3 regions of the Paenarthrobacter sp. NPDC090520 genome follow, and region 3 is predicted to be linked to each of the others. Evidence: riboswitches for the same ligand, from Rfam matches in the RefSeq annotation. Region 3 holds a riboswitch; each other region holds the start of a gene.
The links. Region 3 has a riboswitch for cyclic di-AMP ahead of ACIQTZ_RS20885 (hypothetical protein). Riboswitches for the same ligand answer to the same signal wherever they lie in the genome.

Region 1 (7,735 bases), on a different contig from region 3:
GGGCCGCTGCGTCCTCCCACGTATCCACGTCGTCCGTGGAGCCATCGGGAACGGCAACAGCCAGCACGTTCAGCCTAGCAAGCAGCTTGAAGACAGATGCGTTCGTTAACGACCGGGCTGCAGCGACTTCGCGTTCCAGGGCCTGTGTGCTGTAGATGCCGAGGAGGGGCTGTTGCCTGCCATCGGAAGACACTGCCATGGCTCCCTCGGTGCCATGGTGCCCCGCGACTTCCTCAAGGATGGCAGCCACTCCCCGTGAGGCATGCGGCATATCGCAGGCCAGCACCAAGGTCCACGGTGCCGGATCAGTGGACCCAAGAACGGCAAGTCCCGCGGCAATGGCCGCCGCCGGTCCTGCGTAGGCGGGCTCCTCGCGCGCGGACAGTACCCCGTCCGGAAGGCCGTCCTGGCGCGGCCCCACCACCACAATCCGCGAAGCACCCCGGACGGAGTCCAGGGCATGCGAAAGGAGGCTCGCGCCGTCGTACCTTAATCCCGGCTTGGGCACGCCACCGAGGCGGGTGGCCCTGCCACCCGCCAGGATCACGGCGTTGAACTCCATCCGCCCAGATTACCCGTACGGCCGGAGCACAACAGAAATCGATCAGGCGGCGGATTCCGGCAAGAGGAACGGGTCCCAGTCCGGCGCAGGTTTCTCGAGTTCTTTGATCTGCCACATGGTTCCCGTGGGCACGCCGGGCGTGAAGCGAAGCTTCCAGCCCATCTCGGCGAGCGTCTGGTTGCTCTTGGCGTTATTGCATTTCAAGCACGCCGCAACCAGGTTTTCCCAGGAATCCGCGCCACCCCTGGATTTGGGGTGGACATGGTCTATGGTGTGCGCTGTCTTGCCGCAATAGGCGCAGCGGTGGCCGTCGCGGCGGAGCACCCCGCGGCGGCTCACAGCGGTGATCCTGTTGTACCGGGGACGGATGTAGCGGTTGAGGAGAATCACGGACGGACGTCCCAGAATCTCCTGTGGCCCGACGACAGGTTCGCCGCCTTCGGCCACTACGCTAGCTTTTCCAGTCAGCACAAGGACCAGCGCCCGGCGGAAGGTGACTACCGCCAGCGGTTCATATCCAGCATTCAGAACGAGTGTGCGCATGCACGTACCTCTTCACGGCCGCACCCGTCAGGGGCACGAGGGCCGGCTGCCCTCTGCATGTACGGGCTGTGGATCGACACCATAAGGGTAAGCACTTATATGCCGTATCAACGAATTTTCGGGCCTGTTCCCGTGCAGTGTCGGCGAATGTTCATGTGCGGGACACCATGCATGGCCCTCCGCGAGGGGCTTAAAGCGGAACACCCCGCAGGTATTCCTGCGGGGTGTTCAAAGAATCTGTATCAGCCGTTCACACGGATGAAGACCGGGCCGGAGCCGACGTTCACACTGAAGAGTGCAGTGGTGGACCCGTTCCATCCACCGTGTACTGCCATGCCGTTACCGACGTAGACGGCGATGTGTGCCATTCCACCGTAACCACCGTTGGCGTAGTACGCGAGGTCGCCCGGCTGGGCTTCGGCGGCGCTGACGGTGCGGCCCAAGGAGAGGTAGCCCGCCGGCCAATCGTGGAAGTTGATACCCACGGCCGCCAGCGAATTGGTGACCAACATGGTGCAGTCCTGGGTCACTCCCAGCTGGGCATAGGCTGCGGCGGCGATGGCTGCCCCGAGGCCACTGGAAGCTGCAGGAGCCTTGGCGGCCGCCGTTGCTGAGTTGTCCACTGCCAATGTGGCGGTCGCGCCGGTAGCCGTGGAGCCGGATGCGGCTTTCGCTGCGGGCTTCTCGACGACGGGAGCCGGAGCTTCCACCGTGGTCACAACCGGGCTCTCGTAGGAGATGGCCACGGTGGAGTCGGCAGCGATGGTGGACTGCGTGACTGCCTGGACATCAAGGGCTGTGGTGGCCGTGGATTCACGCTGGACGTTGGTATCGGCGGCGTTCGCAGCAACGCCACTGGTCAAGACCAGTCCTGAAGCGGCAGCGATAACGACTGCCTGGCGGCCGACGCCACCGGCGTTGTTGCTGACAGCCTTCGCGATCACGGCAAGGGAGCTGGTCTTGGGGGCCTCAGCTCGGTGCCGTGCAACCTTGTGTGCACTGGTCATTTTTTAATCTCTTTTCGTTTCCGCACGCGGTTGGGGCACGCGCGGTTTGCGGGCAAGCCAGCACTTGGGGGGCATGCTGGCGTACCCCGAACGGGGTTTTAGCGGAGGGTGAAGAATGAAGACGTGCCGGTGGAAGCCACCGAGTGGAGCAAGGTTCCCTGGCTCGGGTTGAGAGCGCTGATCATCATGCCGTTGCCGACGTAGATGCCTACGTGTGCGCCGCCGTTCTGCATGACCAGGTCACCCGGCTGCGGCGTGCTGGTGGCCTTCATGGCAGTCCAGGCGTTGACGCGGGGAATGCTGATGCCGGCCTGGGCGTAGACCCACTGGGTGAAGCCGGAGCAGTCCCAGCCGTTGGGAGTGGTGCCGCCCCAAACGTAGGGGTGGCCGATGCCCGTGTAGGCGATCGCGGCGAGGCCGGAAGCTGCGGCGCTGGAGGCCGTTTCCTTGGCGTCGGAAAACTGTGCGGTGAGCGAGCCGGCGGCCTGGCTGCCAGTGGTCTGGTTACCAGCTGTCTGGGAGCGCTGGGTGGTCTGCGACGCGCGCTGGACCTTCGGGGCTTCCTTGGTGGCCACGACGGGGCTGTCGAAGGAAACAGTGGCCGTGGGCTCTGCAGTGACAACCTCGGTGGTGAGGAGCTGCTGCGTGCTCGTCTCGGCCTTGGAAACATCGGTGTCCGCTGCCTGGGCCGGGAGGCCGACGCTGAGGACGAGGCCGGAGGCTGCGGCGAGAACTGCGGCCTGGCGGCCAACGGTTCCGGCATTCGCTGAAACAGCCTTCGAAAGAGTGTTCAACGGGTGAACCGTCTCGGCGCGGTGGCGCGCAGGGGTAGTGCGTGATGACACGTAGGTAGCCTCTCCCAATGCCTGCGAGGTGAGCTGTCGGATTCGGATGGGAGTCATCCGGCCACGCGCTTCGAGAAGCTTTGTGACTTAACCCCAAGGCCTTCTCTCGAAGACCAAAAGTGGTTCCCCCGCCCCTGCCAGACGAATTTTGCGAACGGATCCTGAGTGGTGGCAGAGCTAGGCAATCCACTCAAGTGCATCGGCCCCCTAAAAAGCCGATGCGCTTTAGACGGTACAACAGTTGAAAGCGAATGTCACATTCAGGTCACGGGGTGTGTCGCGAATGCGAGAGACGACCATCGACTTTGCTTAGAGCCAGCCCATGGGGTCAACAACTTCGCCGTTGACCTGCACCTCGAAGTGCAGGTGGCAGCCCGTGGAGGCGCCCGTGGTGCCGCTCAGGGCTACAACGTCACCGCGGCTGACAGTCTGGCCAACCTTGACGTTGAAGGACGACAGGTGGTTGTACGTGGTCTCAAGGCCATTGCCGTGATCCACCACAACGCGGTTGCCTCCGCCGTACTCGTGCCACCCGGCAAACGTGACCTTCCCGGCGGCGGCAGCGTGGACCTGGGTGCCGCACTGGGCAACGAAGTCCTGGCCGCGGTGGAAGTCGCCGGTGCCACCGGTCAGCGGGCTGACGCGGTATCCGAACGGAGAAGCGGTTGTCAGCGTGTCCAGCGGACTTCCAAGGGTGCCCTTGGAGGAACTGGCCTGGATGCTGCCAACGGACTGGGCGCTGAGCAGCTGCTTTAGCTTGCCGTCGGGATCGGCCTTGGTGGCCACCGCCGCACGGCTGAAGTCGATTTTTGCCGATGCTTCCGCGGAAACCTCAGGCTGGCTGCCGCCGGATACGGCAAGGGCAGCTTCTGTTTGGCCCGACTCGGAGGTGGCCATGACGGGGCTTGTGGCCGGCAGACCGACAGTGAGGGCGAGGCCTGTGGCGGCCAGGGCCACCCCGGCTTTCTGCCCTACGCCACTGGCTGCGGCGAAATCGGCAACCTGGCGCAACGGGCTCTTACGGCGGCGCACCTGACGCTGGGTGTCGCGCGGCCGGATCTCCGTTACGACGCGGGCTGGCCGCAGCTCAGCAGCGGGGCCGGACGCGCGTCGGCGGCCCCTGACGTTCTGCGATGTCAAACTCTGTTCCTCTCTAGAAAGCCTGCGAAGTTAGCTGTCGGATTCGGATCAGAGAGTGCAAAGACCCGGCCCGCACGCAGCGCGTACGGCACACAGGTATCCCGGAGGAAATTGCGTAAGTAGGCACTGCTGCTGCGGACTTCACCCCAAGGCTGCTTCTTCAGGCAGCCGATGGTGGTTCCCCCGCCTCTGCCAGTAGTGGATAACACCCCTGATCTGCTGGCAGAGCTCGGCTCCAGATCAGGTAACGCTTTGGTATCGGCGCTAGTAGATAACTATAGGGGATTAAAGCCTTCGGTAATAAATTCGTTATCTTCCACGGCGCCGCTTTCCGGGGTGGGCCTTTAGCACCTTTCGGCGGAAACTGCAGGTCACGCCGTTCTACCCGACTCTGGTAGTGAGATCAGACACTCCGGCCGGGACACAAGTGAGGCACCCATCCTTTTCGGGAGAGGTGCCTCGGAAGTCCTACGCTCAGCCAACCGCCACGAAGACGTGGGCTGCAACTTCGGGTGGCAGTTCCAGGGCGCCCTCGATGCCGGGGACGCGGACGGAGATGTACTCCCCTACCCGCGCCAACGAAACTGCCGCGCCCGGGCGGATCCCGCCTTCATCGAGTTGGGTCAGGAGTTCAGGCTCGACCTGGATGGGTTCGGCCAACCTGCTCACCACAACCCGTGAGTCCGTGGCGTAGCCGTCCATTGCCTGGATGAGGTTGACGTCGCCCTTGAGGGAGATCTGGCTGGCCCGTCCACCGAGTGCTTCCAAGCCCGGGATCGGGTTTCCGTACGGCGACTCGGTGGGGTGCTCAAGCAACTCGTACAGCCGGCGTTCAACCCGCTCACTCATCACGTGCTCCCAGCGGCAAGCCTCGTCATGCACATAGGCCCAGTCCAGGCCGATGACATCGGCCAGGAGGCGCTCGGCCAGGCGGTGCTTGCGCATCACTTCGGTGGCCCGCTTCCGGCCAACCTCGGTCAACTCAAGGTGGCGGTCATTGGACACGACCACCAGGCCGTCGCGCTCCATGCGGCCGATGGTCTGGGAAACAGTGGGACCGGAATGGCGCAGGCGCTCGGCAATGCGGGCCCGAAGAGCAACGATGTTCTCTTCCTCAAGCTCCAAAATGGTCCGAAGATACATCTCAGTGGTATCGATCAGATCCGTCATCCAGCTCAGCTCTCCTCGAACGCAGTTCTCGCGTAGTGTCCACCGTACCGCGTCCAGACGAGGCGGTCGGTCCCGCGGCGCCGCCCCATGACGCCTCCTCCAGCTTAGCTTATTTGGAATTACTCTGAATAATCCTCCTTCGCGTTCCTGCGCTCCCGGACTGCACCGTTCCACGTGGCGGACTATGACAACCGCAGGTTCCTGCCCGCGCGCCGTGTCAGGCAGAATTGGGGTGTCGAAGGAGCAGTTGATGCCACCTGCCACGACCCATCTTTGACCGATACCCATTGGAGCCACCCGTGAGCGACAACAGCATCACCATTCCCGCCGACCTGCTGCCCAAGGACGGACGCTTCGGCGCAGGACCGTCCAAGGTCCGCCCGGAGCAGGTCGAAGCCCTGTCCGCCGCGGCCGCCACCCTTCTTGGCACGTCCCACCGCCAGGCACCGGTGAAGAACCTCGTGGGGTCCGTCCGCGAAGGCCTCAGCACTTTCTTCCGCGCCCCGGAGGGCTACGAGGTTGTCCTCGGCGTCGGCGGTTCCACGGCGTTCTGGGATGTCGCAGCGTTCGGCCTGGTGGAGAAGAAGGCCCAGCACCTCTCCTTCGGCGAGTTCGGTTCCAAGTTCGCGGCGGCCACCAACAAGGCTCCCTTCCTGGACGCCTCCTCCATCATCAAGTCCGAGCCGGGCACCCGTCCGTCGCCGCAGGCCGAGGCCGGGGTGGATGTCTACGCCTGGCCACAGAACGAGACGTCCACGGGCGTCTCAGCTCCGGTCAAGCGCATTGACGGCGCAGACGAAGGCTCGCTGATCGTGGTGGACGCAACCTCTGCCGCCGGTGGCCTGGACGTGGACGTCGCGGAGTCCGACGTGTACTACTTCGCGCCGCAAAAGAATTTCGCTTCCGACGGCGGCCTGTGGCTGGGCCTCTTCTCCCCCGCCGCGCTGGAGCGCGCTGCCCGGGTGAAGGCCAGCGGCCGCTGGATCCCCGACTTCCTGGACCTCCAGACAGCGATCGACAACTCCAAGCTGAACCAGACCTACAACACGCCGTCGTTGTCCACGCTGGTCACGCTGGACGCCCAGGTGCAGTGGCTCAACAGCAACGGTGGCCTGGATTTCGCCAGCAAGCGCACGGCGGACTCCGCCAGCCGCGTGTACTCCTGGGCCGAGGCCTCCGAGTACGCCACGCCCTTCGTGGCCAACGCCGAGGAACGCTCCAACGTCATCGCCACCATCGACTTCGATGATTCGATCGACGCAGCTGCCATCGCCAAGGTGCTGCGCGCCAACGGAGTGGTGGACACCGAGCCTTACCGGAAGCTTGGCCGCAACCAGCTCCGGATCGCCACGTTCGTGGCCATCGAACCGGATGACGTTTCGGCACTGCTCGCCAGCATCGACTACGTGGTTGGCGAACTGAAGAAGTAAACACCATCAGCGGCCGCACGGCCGGAACGCTAAAAGGCGCCTGCCGGGAAGGATTCTTCCCGGCAGGCGCCTTTTTGTGTCTTCAGTTATTGCTGGTCGTCCTGGCCGGAGTGGTCCGCGTCTTCGACGGCGTCCCCGGTCTCGTCCGAATCGTCATCCGCGTCGTCATCAACCTGGGCATCGTCTTCGCCCGCCTTGACCGTTTCCTCGGCGACGTCTTCCTCGGTCTCTTCAACCAACGGCTTCTCGTCCTCCGGGCGGACCCGTTTGGCCCACGGCACCCATTCCGGCGCAAGGATGGAGTCCTCGGACGGCAGGAGCCCCAGCTCGCTGACGGTGACGATTTTGGAACGCGAGTTACGGGTCACCACGGCGTACCACTGCCAGCCGCCGTAACCTGCCAGCTTCGATTCGAACAGGTGGGTCACCACCCGGTCGCCTTCCGATTTGGCTCCGAGGTGCGCACCTACTTCCCCACGGTTGGCAATGCCTTCCACGGCCTGGCGGGCGACGTCGACGGCGGCAGCCAGGTAGGAGTCCGGCTTGCCGGTGCGCCATACAGGAACGCCGGCGCGCGGCTTCGGGGCTGCGGCCTTGGCTTCAGCGGGCTTCCGCCCGGGAACTTCCCTGGTGGCAGGGGCGTCCCCGTTTGCAGGAGCCTCGGCAACGGGGAGGGCAGGGGTTTCCTGAGCGCCTTCCCCTGCCTCTATATCCCGTGCGGATTCCGATGTCATGGCGTTCCTAGGCTTCCAGCTCGTCGGCAACCTTGCGCAGCGCCATTCCGATCGCCTTGGCCTTGTTGCCTTCCGGATACTTTCCCGAGGACAACGTACCGGACAGATTGTCCAGGACGGTGACCAGGTCCTGGACCAGCGGTGCCAGGTCGCGGGCGTTCATGCGCTTGGCCTTTGCGATGGAGGGGGTCTTGTCCAGGACGCGCAGGCCCAGCGCCTGGGCACCGCGGCGGCCGTCGGCAACGCCGAACTCCACGCGCGTACCGGCCTTCAGCTCGGTGACCCCTGCAGGCAGGGACGTCTT
Region 2 (7,735 bases), on a different contig from region 3:
GTGGCTGCGCAGCCAGGCGACGCCTGCGTCCAGTTGCACCTTGATGTCCGCGAACAGGGCATCCCTGTCCAGCGGCGCGGGAACCCAGGCGAGGGAGCCGCTGTATTGCGGGACGGCACAAATGACCCGGAGCTTGGCTCCCATCCGTTCTGCCTGCTCGGCAGCTTCCAAAACTGCGATGCGGGCCTGCTCGGAACCATCGACTCCTACCACTACGACGTTCTCCACCGTGCGCGGACCGGCCTTGGCGTGCTCGGCCTTGATGTGGCGGTCCTCGGTGTTCTCCCCGAGGCGATCGGCGCAGTACAACGGCACCGTAACCGTGGGGCATTTTGCGTGGGCCGGGAGCGCGCTGCTCACCGAACCCAGCAGCCGCCCAACGAAACCTCCCCGGCCCCGGCTTCCGAAGACCAGCAATGCGGCCTCGGTTGAAAGGTCCAGCAACACCCCGGCGGCATCTCCATTCTCCACGGAGGCATCCACGTCCAGGTCATAGCCGGCCACCTTGTCCATGGCCTGTTTGACGATTGCTTCCGCACCCTCGCGGATGACGGAATCGTCCACGGTGGCGTAACCGCCGTCCAGGCCGGAGGCCGCGAAAATCGGCACTGAATAGGCCGTGACGATATGCAGGGGAAGTTGGCGGCGTTCAGCCTCGCGGGCCGCCCACACCAAAGCGCATTGACCGTGTTCCGAGCCGTCTACTCCGACGACGATTCCACCGGGTGCAACGGCTTCTCCGTCGCCGCTCCGGGGTTCTTCAACGTGACTGCCGTGCTGGTCCATGGGGCCCGCCTCTCCACCTGCTGCTTTTGTTCCGGTCATTCTGCCAGAGGTTTCACCCGCAAGGTGACACGCCCGGCCTGGTGCGAATATCCGGGGAAGGAGAAGTTCAGGGCATCCCCTTCCACTGCCCACTATTCTCGGTTGCCAAGGCCGAATCAAGGCGACTTTTCGCCCGCCGCATAACGGTCCGGGCTCGGTTTCAGGTGTGGTTGCCGGACTCTGGATGAACAAGTAAAAACACGCTGCCATTGAGGCTATCCACGGCCCCAAAAGTTCTGTAGTGTTCGAGTCACCGAATGGCCGGCAAGCGTGTTCCAGGACACACCCGGCCATTTGTTTGCGGACGCTGGGGGAGCTTGGACGCGAAACAACGCGATGCCTTCGGGCACACACGTCAAGGAGGAACCAAGCAGTGTCACTCACGCCTGATTCCGGCACAGAGCGCACCACCACCGTGGTGATTGGAGCCGGGCTTTCCGGCCTGGCCGTGGCCAGCGAGCTCAGCCGCTACGGCGTTGGCTCAATTGTGGTGGACGGGTTTGGATCCCTGTCCACATCCGGTCCCTCCGTCCACACGGGAATGCTGCAGCGCTGCGATGCTGCCGACCCCGCGGCCATGCTGGAACGCAACCAGATCCTCCGGCACTTGCGGAACTACGCAGCCAGCCATCAGCTCGACGTGCGGAGCACCACCAAGGCGGTGCGCCTGGACTTCCTGGGAGCCAGCCAGGGCCTGCAACTCGGCGAGCGGAGCGTGGCGGACCTTTCGACTCCCGGCATTGGCGTCCCCGGCCTGGCAACGGCGGGCCTCGCCCCGTTCGAGCCGGCACCTCGACAGTGGGCCGTACACACGGCCAGCGGCATCCTCCTGGCGGACCACATCGTTGTGACGCGTTGCGCCCAAAGCCAGTTGCGCCGGATGTTGGCCGAACTGGGCATCGCGATCGGGCAGAACCTCGTGGCAGCCATGCGGGCAGTGGGGATGCACCTGGTGGGAGTCGGCGAACTCATCACCCCCACGCCCAAAGAGGTGCTGCGGCAAGCGAAGGCCGTGGGCCAGGCGATCTCGTCCAGGGTGGCGCTCCCGGCCGGACCCGGCATCGCAATCGCCTGAAACCGGCACGGCCAGCGCCGCGGCTGCCAGACCAAACCGGCATGCCCGCTACGAGCAGCGACGTGCCGGGACCTTGAGTCCCCAGCTAGCCCTTAACAACAAAAGGCCGGCACCCGGAGAGCAATCTCTCCCAGGTGCCGGCCTTGGTGGTGTTTAAGCGTGAAGCTTAGGCGCCAGCGCGTACGTACGTGATGGGGCCGGTTGCGGTCAGCCAGCTGATCGGGTGGATGCCGGTCTGGTTGCCGTTGATGCCGCCACTGATGGCCTGGCCGTTGCCGATGTAGATAGCAACGTGGCCGGACTGGACAATCATGTCGCCGGGCTGGGGATCGCTGACTACCTTGCCGTAGTTCAGGAACTGCATCGGAGCGAGGTCACCCACGGGGATGCCTGCCGAGCCGAGTGCGCGCTCCACCATGGCGGTGCAGTCCTGCATGATGCCGATCTGGGCGTAAGCCGAAGCAACCATGGCTGCGTTGACACTCCCGGCAGGTGCTGCTGCTGCAGGAGCCGCGGCGGCGGGAGCAGCCGCGGTAGCTGCAACGGTAGCCTTGGCCGTGGTGGCAGCCGCAGTGGTTGCCTTCTTGGCCGGAGCCGCAGCCACGGGGGCCGGCTTCTCGATCACGGGAGCTGCCACGGAGGAAACCGCGGGGCGCTCGAAGTTGATGGTGGCAGTTGCAGCTGCGGTGACCACCTTGTTGGGGGTCTCCGCAACGGTTTCGGCAACCGTCGCCGGGCTGGAGTCACGCTGGACCGGGGCCTGTGCGGGGGTCTCGGCAGCGTGGGCGGCAATGGAGCCGGTCAGGACAAGGCCGGAAGCCGCAGCAATAACGGCTGCCTGGCGGCCAGCGCCCGAAGCGTTGCTGGCAACGGCCTTGGAGATGGAGATGAACGGATTGGGACGTGCGATGTCCGCCTTACGACGGCCGCGAAGAATGCGTGAAGACATGAAAAGGCCTCTCCCGATGCCTGCGAGGTTAGCTGTCGGATTCGGATGGGAGTCACCCGGTCACTATCCCCCGCTGTTAAGCGGAAGCTTCGTGACTTCACCCCAAGGCGCGCTCAATGGCGGCCTAAAATGGGTTCCCCGTCTCTGCCGTAGGTTTGTCTGCGAACGGATTCCGGACTGCGGCAGAGCTAGGCAATCAGGCCGGAAGTGCCCCAAATAGGGATCGGGCACAGGTACTACCGTAACGGATGATCACGCCAAAGTCACATTTGAGTAACGAGGAGTTGGCTTTGCGCGTGTCGCGGTAACCCTTTCGAGATTTTCGCAGGTATGTAGAAAACCGCGTCATTCCGCGGAATTATCGCCCTCGGCCTCGTTGGAAGCGGCCAACTTCCTGCGGGCTGTAACAGCCAGGAAAACCACCAGGCCGACTGCCACCACGGCGAGGCCCACAATGCTCCACGGGAAGGGCTGGGAGGCGGCCGGAGCCGACTCGCCGGAGCCGGTCCCCGGAGCTGCCGTTCCTGCGCTCGGAACCACCGCTCCCGATGCCGAAGCGGACGGCGAGGCGCCCGCGGAGCCGTCTGCCGCCGTCGTGCTTCCCGTGGTGGCCGTGAACTTGAAGGTGCCCTCAATGGGGTGCGAATCGGAGCTGACCACGCGCCACACCACCGTGTACTCGCCGGCCGGCGCTCCCGGGCGCAACTTTTGGACTGCCTGGTTGTCGATGATTTCGACGGCGCCGTCAGCCCAGTTTTCGCCGCCCGCGGTGACCGTCACCCCGGAACCGATGGCCAGCGGACGGTTGTTGAAGGTGATGGAGACCGACGCCGGGACTGCCGCCACGGTGGCTCCGTTGGCCGGAGTGGTGGACTCGGCGACGTCGTGCGCGGACGCGGGGGCGGCACCAAAAAGTACCGCCGAGGCGAAGGCAAGGGCGGCAACGACGGCGGCCAGAAGCGGGCGGATGGTACGCATGGGGCGGTTTCTCCTAATGTTGGCTTCCTTACAGACTAGGCGAATCGTCCGGGCGCCCCGTAGCCGCGGGCATAGGATTTGAGAGCACACTCACCCGATCCCCGGAGACCTTCATGCTTAAACAAGGTTCTGCCATAGACCGCTACTTCAAGATTTCCGAACGTGGTTCCACGTACTCACGGGAAATCCGTGGCGGGTTCGCGACCTTCTTTGCCATGAGCTACATCGTGGTCCTGAACCCCCTGATCCTCTCCGGAGCCGACTCCAGCGGAGCGTCCCTGGGCTTCACGGCAGTTGCAGCCACCACCGCGTTCGTTGCGGGCATCCTGACCATCCTCATGGGAGCCTGGGCCAAGCACCCGTTCGCCGTGGCCACGGGCCTGGGAGTGAACGCCTTCGTTGCCGTCACCGTCGCTTCACACCCGGGGCTGACGTGGCCGGACATGATGGGCCTCGTGGTCTTGTCCGGCCTCACCATGTTGATCCTGGTCCTCACGGGCTTCCGCACCGCTGTATTCAAAGCTGTCCCGGAAGCCCTCAAGACCGCGATCGTGGTGGGCATCGGCCTGTTCATTGCCCTGATCGGCCTGGTCAACGCCGGTTTCGTCCGGCGCATCCCCGACGCTGCCGGAACCACGGTTCCCCTGGGACTCGGCGTGGACGGCAAGCTCATGGGCTGGCCAACACTGGTGTTCGCCGTCGGCCTGATCCTGACCATCGCCTTGGTGGTCCGCAAGGTCCGCGGCGCGATCCTGATCGGCATCGTCGTATCCACCGCGTTGGCGGCGATCCTGGAATTCACCCTGCACATCGGCCCGAGCTTCGACGGCAAGAACGTCAACCCGCGCGGCTGGTCCCTCGTGGCACCGACGCTCTCGGAATGGGGCGCTCCGGACCTTTCGCTGATCGGCAAAGCCAACCCCTTCGGCGCTTTTGAACATCTAGGCTTCATCGCCGCAGCCCTGCTGGCCTTCGTGATCCTGCTCAGTATCTTCTTCGACGCCATGGGCACCATGGTGGGCCTGGCCAACGAGGCGGGAACCGTGGACAAGCATGGCAACATCCCCAACGTGGACCGCGTGCTCCAAGTGGACGCCCTCGGCGCGATTGTTGGGGGCGGCGCGTCCGTCTCGTCCAACCAGATCTTCGTGGAGTCCGGAGCCGGCATCGGCGAAGGTGCGCGGACCGGCCTGGCGTCCATCGTGACCGGTGTGCTGTTCCTGGTGGCCATGTTCTTCACGCCGCTCATCAACCTGGTTCCGTTCGAAGCCGTCGCCCCCGCGCTGGTGGTGGTGGGCTTCATGATGGTGTCCCAGGTGGGCAAGATCGACTGGCAGGACTGGGGCGTGGGCATCCCGGCGTTCTTGACCATCGCCCTCATGCCGTTCACGTACTCGATCGCCAACGGCCTCGGGGCGGGCTTCATCTCCTACGTCCTCATCCGCACCTTCCAGGGCCGCGCCCGCGAAGTGCACCCGCTCATGTGGGCCGTTGCAGCGGCGTTCCTGCTGTTCTTCGGCATCGGAACAGTGGAGGAACTGCTGGGCGTGAAGTAGGCATTCCGGTATTTCAGACACTCCGGACGCGGAACTGCTGGCTTTGGCAGTCCGGGTCCGGTGTGCTTTAAGCATGGAAACCAGCGCCTTCACCGTAGACACCACTCCCAAGCCGTGGACCGGACGCTTCGACGGCGACGGCGACGAACACCGCCGGTGGTGGCAGGCCGTGGCTCCCCATGCTCCGGAGGCCGCCGCAGCCGCCTCGCGTCCCGCCGTCGTGCTTGGTTTCTGCAGCGACGCCGGCGTGAAGCGCAACAAAGGGCGCGTGGGTGCCGCCGCAGCTCCGGCCGCGATCCGTGCCGCGCTGGGTCCTTTGGCCTTCCACCTGGACCGCGACGTTTTCGACGCCGGCGACGTTGTGGTCGAGGGCGACGCCCTGGAAGCAGGCCAGGAGCGGGCAGGACGCGCCATTGCGGGACTGCTCGACGGCGGCAACCTCACCGTGGTGCTGGGCGGCGGGCACGAGACCGCGTTTGCCAGCTACCTGGGCGTTGCCGGATCGGAGGCCGTGCGCAGCGGAAAACGTTTGGGCGTGCTGAACCTCGATGCCCACTTCGACCTGCGGGACGAGCCGACACCGAGCTCCGGGACCCCGTTCCTCCAGATGGCCCGGGAGGAAGCCGCCGCGGGGCGCGAACTGCAGTACGCCGTCGTGGGTATTTCCGAACCCAACAACACGCGGACCCTGTTCGATACCGCGGACCGGCTCGGCGTGAAATACCTGCTGGACGAAGACTGCTCACCGGAAGCGGTGGAGACCTTCGTGGCCGACTTCCTGGCCGGGATCGACGTGCTGTACCTGACGATCGACCTCGATGTGTTGCCCGCCGCGGTGGCGCCGGGCGTGAGTGCCCCGGCCGCGTATGGCGTGCCGCTGCCGGTGATCAGCGCGGTCTGCAAGCAGGTTGCCGCGAGTGGCGCGTTGCTGCACCTGGACGTGGCTGAATTGAACCCTGAGTTCGACATCGACTCCCGTACCGCCAAGGTTGCGGCCCGGCTGGTGAACACGCTCCTGGCCTAGCTGTTTCCTTGCGGCCATCCTGCGCATAGCCTGTGTGGATGGGCACAACTCCTGTGCAGGACAAGTGGACTGTCCAGAACAAATGGACCTGGGTCTCCGGACCCGTGGCGGTTGCCCTTGGCCTCGCTGCCCACGTTGTCTCCGGCGGAAGCGCGCCGGCCATCCCGGTACTGCTTGGTTTCGTGGCCCTTGCGGCGTTGGGCGCGCAGCTCATTTCCCGCTGGATCCACGGGCCGCTGCTGTTGCTGTTGGTTTCCGGAGCAACGCAGCAGCTGCTGTTCTTTGGCTTTGACGCGCTGGGAGGTTCCATCCCCGGGCTCGGCTCCCTGGACCACCTCCACGGCACCGGCCGGATTCCGGAAGACCTGCCCGTTCCCGCGCCCGGCGGCACCCCCATCCACGCAGGGGACCTCATGCTTTACACGCACGCCGCGGCGGCGATCCTCACGCTCCTGATCGGCGCCGGCGTGGCCAAACTGGCGGGAAGGTCATGGCGGGGGCGCATGCTTCATGCCACGCAACCGTAGGAAACAGTGACGTAGTGCGGCGACCAGCGACGTAGCCCGGGCGTCAGGCTGCGTAGCCCTGCGAAAACCGGAGCAAAGAACTTTGCTTGGCTACCCCGGCCGAACCTAGTGTCGTTGGCACGTGGTGTACCCAAGAGGCCAGGGAGCTGCCTGCAAAGCAGCGCACGCGGGTTCGAATCCCGCCACCACGTCTAATGGGTCCGTGGCCCTCGCCGGGTTGGCAACTCGGCGGAAGTCTTACTGCGCGGCGTCGAAGCCTGCGAGGAGCCGGCGGGATGCGGTAACCATATGGGAGCGCATCTGCTGGGTGACAGCGTCGACGTCCCGGGCCTTCAAAGCTTCATAGATCGCCGTGTGTTCCTTGAGGGCAGCTTCTGCGTGGCCTTCGTCCGTCAGGGCGCGGTCCACCCAGATCCTCAGCAAGGAGCGGATGCTCTGCAGCAGCTCCTCCAGGACCATGTTTCCGGAGGCGGCAGCGATCTCGCGGTGGAAAGCGGCGTCTGCTTCGACATAAGCTGCCAGGTCATCGAGGTTCCTCTCCATGGCATCGAGGTTGGCGCGCATGCGTTCCAAGGCCTCGTCGGTGACCCGCCCGGCGGCCAACTCCACGGCTTGCACTTCCAGGCCGCTGCGGAGCTCAACGAGTTCCCGCGTGCGCGGCTCCCCCAGCATCAAGCCCCAACTGAGCGTCCGCGGCAAGAGTTCGGAGACGCCGTCGCGCAGGTACGTCCCGGAACCCGGCCGGACGATGACGATGCCGAGAATCTCCAAGGCGGCCAAGGCCTCGCGAATGGCCGAGCG
Region 3 (7,735 bases):
CCCTCGGCGAGCTCGTGGACAGTAGGTCCGTGGGGGTCTACCAGCTGTTCGATCGGCTGCAGGCCCCTGGGGGTTGGGATGACACGGGATCCGTACACTTCCGCGCCCTCGAGGACCATGACCGCAACGGCGAACTGCTCCCCGTCCTGGAGCTTTTGTATGACAACGACGGCTCAGTCCAGGACGTCGCCGCCAAACTCCACCTGCACCGCAGCAGCATCTACAACCGGCTTGGCAAGATCCGCCAACTGATCGGCGTGGATCCGCTGGGCGGTGCCATCCGGCTGGAGCTGCATGCTGCGCTGAAAGCGCGCCGCTGGGCCGGGCGGCCGCGGATCTGACCCCGCCGCGCACCTGAACCGCACGCCGCGGAGCCAAATGGACAGCCGGGACCCCGTGCGCCTACGCTGAGAAAACGGTTTCTCACCTCTCGGAAGGATCAGTGTGGGCGGCGTCGTTTCCGGAGTCCTCATTATTTCTGCGGTCATCGCCGTGGGATACGTGGCAGTGCGATTGAAGGTGCTGCCTCCCGAGGTCCAAGGCGCCTTGACCAAGACGGCCTTCTACATCACCAATCCGGCGTTGCTGTATACGGTGGTGGCCGGCAGCGATATCCGTGCCGCGCTGGGTATCGATGCCCCGCTCGCGCTGCTCTCCGCCGTAATCGTGGGGCTTCTGTATTGCCTGCTGAGTTTCCTGTTCTTTCGCCGGCCGGTCGCGGAAACGGCAGTAGGTGCCATGGCCAGCAGTTACGCCAACGCCAACAACATCGGAATCCCGGTTTCCCTTTATGCCGTGGGAACAGCGCAGCACGTTGCTCCCGTCCTCCTGGTGCAACTCCTGGTCCTGGCCCCGTTCTACGTCACCATCCTGGGACTGGCGGGTGGCGAAAAGATCCACTGGAAGCGCGTCGTCCTCCAGCCGCTGGGCAACCCCATGATCATTGCCTCCGGGCTTGGCGTCGTGATGGCACTGACCGGGTGGCACGCGCCGGAACTGGTCCAGAAGCCCGTCGACATGCTGGCGGGGGCTGCCGTGCCCATGGTGTTGCTGGCGTTCGGCATGTCCTTGGCAGGTAAAGCGCCGCTGCAGCAGGGGGACGGGAGGGTGGAGACCTTGGTGGCCACGCTCCTCAAAGTCGCAGGCATGCCCGTGGTGGCGTGGGTGCTGGCGCGGTTTGTGTTCGGCTTGGACGGCAACCACTTGCTGGCGAGCGTCATCATGGCTGCCCTGCCTACCGGGCAGAACGTGTTTCTCTTTGCTTCGCCCTACGGCCGCGGCACGGTTGTGGCGCGGGACGTGATCCTGTGCACCACCGTGCTCTGCGTCGCTGCGCTCCTGGTGGTCGCGTGGTTGTTAGGGTGACCCGGCGGCGGAGACGCGAATGAGGCAGCCACCCGCGCGGGTGGCTGCCTCATTGTCTTGCTGTGGGTCCTACGAGCGCCGCAAGCGCTGGCAGCTCCAGCGGCCCATCCGGCGACGGAAGGCAGCCGTCCGGCTGCTGCTGCAATAGCGGCCGTGCCAGCCGATGTGCGTGGTGGTCCGAGGCATGCGCGTGCTCATTTCAGCGCCTCCTTTGCAAGGTCCAGCAAACCGTCCACACTCACGGTCGGTGCAGTCGTTTCAGGGGCGCTGCTTGCTTTTGGGCTGTTGCTCGGCCTCGGCTTCGACGTCTCGGTGGGGGTGGGCGTCGGCGTCGGAGTGACCGTCGGAGTCGTGGTGGGGGTCGGCGTCGGTGCCGTGATGGTGTCCGACGGCGGAGCGGGCTGGCTCGGGACCGGGGAGGTTACGCCGGGCACCGGGACAACAGCCGATGGAGCCGTGGACGGTACCCACTGCGGGGCTGCCAGCGAAACCTGGGGAGCAGCCGCGGACGACGCCGGCGCGGCAGCGGGTGCCTCTGCTGCCGGCGGTGCGGGGTCGGCTGAGGGCTGCCCGGCTTCGGTCTTGGCGGCCGACGTGGACGAAGCTGTGGTGTACGACGGCGTGGGGCCGGGTGACGCCGTGCCCGTTGCCCGTCCGTCGCCGTCCGTGGAGGAGCCGCTGGCTTCCTGGGATTGGTTGTCCTGGCCGAAGAGCGGAAGATCCAGGGCCTGGCTGACCGTACCCACCGTCAGGACCAAGCCAAGTGCTCCAGCCACGACGGCCATGCGCTGGCCCATGGTCTTCACCGAAGCGGCCTTGGTCAGGACGGCATGCGGTTCCCGGTTGAAGGACGATGCCCCGAATGAACCGAAGGCCGACTTGCTTGCCGTAACCGACTTGCCCGCGCCGGCCGACGAGGCCGCGCCGGCTGACGTGGCGGTGCCGGGAAAAGTGGTTGCCCGGCGTGGCTGTGAACCATCAGCTGCCTTGGCCGCGGTAGCCTGCCGGCTTGCCAGGCCTGCGGCAGCGGTTGCGGCGGCGGCAATCTGTGCAGGCGTCTTCGGCTGGGCGCTGGCCTCAGGCTGGGCATTGGAATTGCGGAGCACCGGCGCGGCTACGGTCGGAATGGCGGCCGTCGCGGGTTCGGGCTCAGGGGTGGGCTCGGCCGGCTTCACCACGGGGATGGCAGCAGTCGCGGGAGCGGTCTCAGAAGTGGGCTCGGCGGGCTGCACGACGGGGATGGCGGCAGTCGCGGGCGCAGCCTGCGCCGTCGGAATGGCGGCCGTCGCAGGAGCAGCTTCCTTGTCGGAGGCAGGCTCGGCCGGCTTTACCACGGGGATCGCAGACGTCGGCGGCCCGGGCGTGGTCGACGCGATCCGCGGAGCATCGTCCGCGATCGTGCTTGGTTCCTGGACTGAGGCAGGAGCCGCAGCATCGTCCGAAACCGAAGCTTCCGGCGCAATGACAGCCTGGGCGGCTGCCTCGCGCTCGGCCGCGCGGCGCTCCGCGCGCGTCATGGGCGCGGTGGGCGCAGGCGCGGTTGGATTGACAACAGCGGCGGGTGCCGCCGTCGTGCTTTCAGCGCTGGTGGGGGACTGTCCGCTGGGTTGGGCCCGACGGCGTCCGGATGGCTTGGTGCGCTCGATGGCCTCCTGGGCACGGCGCGGCTGATCCATGGTTGGGGACATGGGTGATTGCCTCTCAACGCCTGCGAGGTTAGCTGTCGGGTTCGGACGAGGCCGTCCGGCCGCACGTGGCGGCTTCACCCCAAGGGCCTGCGGAATTCAGGCCCGGGAACTCTGGGTCCCCCGTCTCTGCCGCGGATCTGGCGGATTCCGGGATGCGGCAGAGCTCGGCGTCAGCCCGGAAGCGGCCCAGCGGAGATCAGGGTCGCCCTTCGACCGTACAGGAGCAGGGAAGTAAAGTCACATTAATGTAACGGACGGAACGTCCAAGGTTTCGAGGTGGCCTTATCGCCTACCCTTCGGCGCTGGAGCCGGAGACGGCAATTCATGCTGGACCTTTTGTACCTGGTGCGCCTGGTGGGTTTCGGGGCGGTAGATCTCGTCCACGATGCCCAGGACGCCTGCCAGGGCCGCGCGTTTCACCGGGCGCTTAGTGTCCCTGCGCCGCGTCCAGATCCAAAGGAGCGCAACGAGAGCGGGTCCGCTGAGAACGGCAGCCAACACGGCCAATAAATCCATGGATCAACACTAGCTTTGAGCATGTACTGGCCGGTAGACATGATCTATGGACCTGCCTGTGATGCCGCCCGTTTCGCCCATGCTCGCCAAGTCCGTGCCCACCATCCCCGATGTGGGGCACTACGAACCCAAGTGGGACGGCTTCCGGACCATCGTTTTCAAGGATGGGGACGAGATCGTCCTCGGCAGCCGCAACGAGAAGCCCATGACCCGCTACTTCCCCGAACTCGTGGACGCGCTCCAGAAGAACCTTCCGGAGAAGTGCGTGATCGACGGTGAGATTATCCTCATTTCCGGCAACCGTCTGGACTTCGAGGGCCTGCAGCAGCGCATCCACCCCGCCGACAGCCGCGTCCGGATGCTCGCAGAGAAGACGCCGTCCTCGTTGGTAGCGTTCGACCTGCTCGCCCTGGGGGATGACGACCTGACGGGACAGCCCTTCGCCGAGCGCAGGGCCGCACTGGAAGAGGCGCTCGCCGACGCCGAACCGCCCGTGTACGTCACGCCCGCGGTCACCGACCTTGATCGTGCCAAGGAATGGTTCGTGCAACTTGAGGGAGCAGGGCTCGACGGCGTGCTGTCCAAACCCCTCGACGGCACCTACCAGCCGAACAAGCGGGTGATGTTCAAGACGAAGCATGAACGGACGGCAGACTGCGTGGTGGCAGGATTCCGCTGGCACAAGACGGCGAAGGTTGTGGGGTCCATGTTGCTGGGGCTCTATGACGACTCGGGCCGCCTGCACCATGTGGGCGTCGTGGCGTCGTTCCCCATGGCCAAGCGGGAAGCCCTGGTGGCGGAGTTGGAGCCGTACCAGGTGGAGTTCGCCGAGCATCCGTGGGGCGAATGGGCCAACCAGGAGTCCGCCGGGGGATCCAGGATGCCCGGTGGCCAAAGCCGGTGGAGTGCCGGGAAGGACTTCTCCTTTGTTCCGCTTCGCCCCGAACTCGTGATCGAGGTGGCGTACGACTATATGGAGGGCGACCGTTTCAGGCACACCACCCAATTCCGTCGGTGGCGGCCGGACCGGACTCCTGACGGCTGCACCTACTCGCAGCTGGAAGAACCCGCAGACTACGATCTGGGCGAGATCCTGCGGCTGAAATAGCGCCCCATCGCCGCCAAGCCGCTGTCTCGCCGTTTCCCAACAAACGGAACAGATGCCTGGCGACTGATGTGGGAGCGGTTACTCCTGGTGGCCTTGGTCGCCGCTCATGCTGCCTTCGCCGGGAGGCGTTTCTCCCGGAGGTACTCCGCCGCCCGGCTCCAGTCCGGTGATGTTGCCGTCTTCCGGATCCGGATTCGACGATGCTGCGGGGTCTTGGTCTTCGTCCTGCCGCATATCCGGATCCTCGTGGATGCTGTCCGGTTCAGCGGCGCCGGAGACGCCGAACGTTTGGGGGTCGTCTTCGGGGTCATAGCTCGTCATGGCCAAACCTCTTCCTCAGTAACCTTATTATTTGCATTGCCCTGCCAGCCTAGCCTCGGGACCGGTGCCCAACAAGGGCAGCCCCGGCGGCACGCCGTTCCTCGCGCTCAAAGTCTTTCCCGTTCAGTGAGAGGCCTGTGGAAAAGATGGTTTTGCAGAGTTCTGTTTCGGCCGCTTACCTGGAATGGGCGTACAAAAAACCCCGGCCGCATCATGGCTCATGTCCAGAGAGGCGGGTCCGGGGACTTCATCTGCAGTCTAGCAAGGAGCGCCGAGTACTGACCAATGCCCAAACTTGGTCCAACGGCGCCCACAGCCGCGCCCTCGACGAGGCCATCACCCCAGTCCGCATGGCAACGTACATGGCCGCTGCCTCTTACGATCACTCGCTGGCGAGACAGCTCTATATTTGGGATCGTGACGTTTCGGCAGCCCTTTTGGCCGACATCGCAATCGTGGAAGTGGCCGTGAGGAACGCTATGGCCAAGCAACTGGAGCTTGCCTACGGGGGCTTCTGGTACACGGCAGATATTGGGCTGGATGGCCCGAGCCGGAACAAGTTGGCCGAGGCCTGGTCGAAATTGCCGCAGGGGCGGCGCACTTCCGGCCACCTCATAGCAGGCTTGATGTTCGGGTTCTGGAAGGGACTCTTGGAACCAGGGGGATATGTGGGGCGGGAACCACAGCGATTTCGGGCTTCGCATGAGCTTCTTTGGAATAGCTGCCTCAACAGGGCATTTCGAGGTGGAAGATCCGTGGCTTCGGCCGACGGCGTGAAATTCACAAGGACCTGGACATTGGGAGTCGTCACGATCGTCCATGCCGCACGAAACAGGGCCGCCCACCATGAGCCATTTGTGGCTGGCTTTCCGCTCCCCGGTCAGCAGCATCGGCTCACCGTGCAGCAGGCCCACGAGGCTTGCCTGAAGCTGGCTCGAATGTTGGACCGGAACCTCGCCGGATGGCTCGAATCAACCACTCGAGTTCCTGGAATCCTTGCCGCCCGTCCAGGCTAGGTCGCAGCGCCTTACCTTCGCGCCCGCTCCAGGAAAACGTCCGCGCCCGGGCCTGTCAGTTCATTGCCCGCAATGGCGCGCCCGGAGACGGCGAGGAGCAGTGAGATGGCCGGACCCTGCACTTCCGGACCTTCGCCGCGCGCGTAGCGGGTATCCGTGGCAACGAGGCGCCATCCTGCTCCGAGCTCCTTGCCGCCTCCCATCTTGGTGGTGGTCTTCAGTTGGTAGTGCAACGCTGTGGCCACGTGCTCGGCAGGATAACTGTGGCTGATCGCCAGCGGGCGGCGGATGTCCTCGCCATGCACGAACGCTTCCACCAACCGGGTGGCCAAGGAGGCTGGAGGTCCGGAAGTCCTGGCGGCAACGGCATGAAAGGACTTCAGGGTATGGCGTGGATCGGACGCCCGTTCCCGCTCTACTCCTACGGCATTGTCCTGGTCGAAGTCGAAGCGTGCGGCCATCATCCGGCGGGCAAATCCCAGGCGAGTGGTCTTGGCGGAGTCGATCAAGTGGGCCAGCACATCATGGACGCTCCAGCCGGGACATAGGGATTCAGCGTTCCAGAGCGAACCGTGCAATGGCTCCAGATCCCTGATGAGGGCGCGTCGTTCCTCATGTACCACCGGCCAAACCACGGAGCGGGACCTCGAAGCCATATGGCTATTCAAACAGTAAGCGCCGGCTTTTTCCCCGGTTTGGACGCCTTGCCTTGGCCGCCGAGGGTCAGTCGCGCGTGGCGTCGTCCGATTCGGCGGGGTCTCCCGCGGGGCGCGAAGCGTCAGGTGCGCTGCCGGCGTTCGCTGCCTCCCGGCGTCGGGCAATCCGTGATTCGGTCCACATGGCCACCGCCACGAATACGACGCAGGCGAACATGAAGGTGGCCACGAAGTTCAATCCCATAGCGGATCCCAAGGGTGCGGCAAGTGCCATTGCGGCCATCCCGGCCACGATATGCCACCCTTTGAAATTGCCCACCAAACAAGCGTAACCCCGGTGTTTGCGGGTGCTGGCCCGTTGGCTTGGATCGTTGCTTGATCCTTATCACTCCGACATCTGCCGGACGCATTTCAACTGGCGTCGGCGTCGGCCCCCGTGCCGTCTCCAGCCGCGGATTCTTCTTGTTTCCGCTTCTGGGACTCCAGCCACGCGATGATCGACGCCTGCCGGATCCGGCGGTGGGTTCCCCGGTATTCCACAGGAATTTCGCCGCGGTCGGTCATGTTGCGGAGATAGGTGTGCGAAATGCCCGCGAGTTCGGCGGCCTGCGACGTGGTCAGCATTTCTTCCACGCTGCTGACGGTCACCGCTTCGCCGCGGCCCAGCCGGGCCAGAAGGTCTACGACGGCGTCCCTCGCCTGGTCCGGCAGGCGGTGGACGGTGCCGTCGACGAACACCGTGATGTCGTTGCTGTCCTGGAGTGATCGTGCCAGGTTCCGGGCGTCGTCGGCGGGCAGGCCGGCCGTGACGCGGGGAGCTATCAATGCCATGGCAGAAGCCTAACGCGGGTAGGCCTATCGCGACGGCAGCCCGCGGCGCTCGAGCACACCTCGGATCCGGTCGCGGCCGTGAAGGCTCAGCCGGCTTCGTACCCGCTGCACTACGGCGTCGATCCACCCCCGGGGCTCGCCCTCGGCCTGGTAATAGGCTTGGAGCGTGGCATCGTACTCCGCCAACGCCTCGGTGCCGGGAACTGCGTAGCGCTCACGGTGCCGAACCACGCT

Region 1: it holds a riboswitch for cyclic di-AMP, as region 3 does, so the genes downstream of both, ACIQTZ_RS08540 (C40 family peptidase) here and ACIQTZ_RS20885 (hypothetical protein) in region 3, are expected to answer to the same signal.
Region 2: it holds a riboswitch for cyclic di-AMP, as region 3 does, so the genes downstream of both, ACIQTZ_RS05715 (NlpC/P60 family protein) here and ACIQTZ_RS20885 (hypothetical protein) in region 3, are expected to answer to the same signal.

Annotation. Positions count from the first base shown of each region.
Region 1 is NZ_JBIVXM010000005.1:150,180-157,914, reverse strand. Features, by position in the region: gene ACIQTZ_RS08555 (NTP transferase domain-containing protein) at 1-562, opposite strand, end outside; gene ACIQTZ_RS08550 (HNH endonuclease) at 605-1,105, opposite strand; gene ACIQTZ_RS08545 (NlpC/P60 family protein) at 1,348-2,112, opposite strand; gene ACIQTZ_RS08540 (C40 family peptidase) at 2,211-2,957, opposite strand; cyclic di-AMP (ydaO/yuaA leader) riboswitch at 2,962-3,120, opposite strand; gene ACIQTZ_RS08535 (M23 family metallopeptidase) at 3,267-4,097, opposite strand; cyclic di-AMP (ydaO/yuaA leader) riboswitch at 4,102-4,342, opposite strand; gene ACIQTZ_RS08530 (metal-dependent transcriptional regulator) at 4,572-5,267, opposite strand; gene serC (phosphoserine transaminase) at 5,567-6,697, shown strand; gene ACIQTZ_RS08520 (DUF3027 domain-containing protein) at 6,784-7,431, opposite strand; gene ACIQTZ_RS08515 (cold-shock protein) at 7,439-7,735, opposite strand, start outside.
Region 2 is NZ_JBIVXM010000003.1:201,953-209,687, forward strand. Features, by position in the region: gene ACIQTZ_RS05705 (universal stress protein) at 1-786, opposite strand, end outside; gene ACIQTZ_RS05710 (FAD-binding protein) at 1,199-1,900, shown strand; gene ACIQTZ_RS05715 (NlpC/P60 family protein) at 2,067-2,849, opposite strand; cyclic di-AMP (ydaO/yuaA leader) riboswitch at 2,853-3,044, opposite strand; gene ACIQTZ_RS05720 (copper resistance protein CopC) at 3,195-3,827, opposite strand; gene ACIQTZ_RS05725 (NCS2 family permease) at 3,941-5,383, shown strand; gene hutG (formimidoylglutamase) at 5,457-6,407, shown strand; gene ACIQTZ_RS05735 (hypothetical protein) at 6,446-6,934, shown strand; tRNA gene ACIQTZ_RS05740 (tRNA-Cys) at 7,055-7,125, shown strand; gene ACIQTZ_RS05745 (FadR/GntR family transcriptional regulator) at 7,172-7,735, opposite strand, start outside.
Region 3 is NZ_JBIVXM010000023.1:59,425-67,159, reverse strand. Features, by position in the region: gene ACIQTZ_RS20900 (PucR family transcriptional regulator) at 1-341, shown strand, start outside; gene ACIQTZ_RS20895 (AEC family transporter) at 445-1,365, shown strand; gene ACIQTZ_RS20890 (hypothetical protein) at 1,435-1,563, opposite strand; gene ACIQTZ_RS20885 (hypothetical protein) at 1,560-3,053, opposite strand; cyclic di-AMP (ydaO/yuaA leader) riboswitch at 3,057-3,206, opposite strand; gene ACIQTZ_RS20880 (hypothetical protein) at 3,336-3,569, opposite strand; gene ACIQTZ_RS20875 (ATP-dependent DNA ligase) at 3,616-4,677, shown strand; gene ACIQTZ_RS20870 (DUF6480 family protein) at 4,756-4,998, opposite strand; gene ACIQTZ_RS20865 (maleylpyruvate isomerase family mycothiol-dependent enzyme) at 6,026-6,670, opposite strand; gene ACIQTZ_RS20860 (hypothetical protein) at 6,738-6,989, opposite strand; gene ACIQTZ_RS20855 (helix-turn-helix domain-containing protein) at 7,082-7,501, opposite strand; gene ACIQTZ_RS20850 (NADPH-dependent oxidoreductase) at 7,526-7,735, opposite strand, start outside.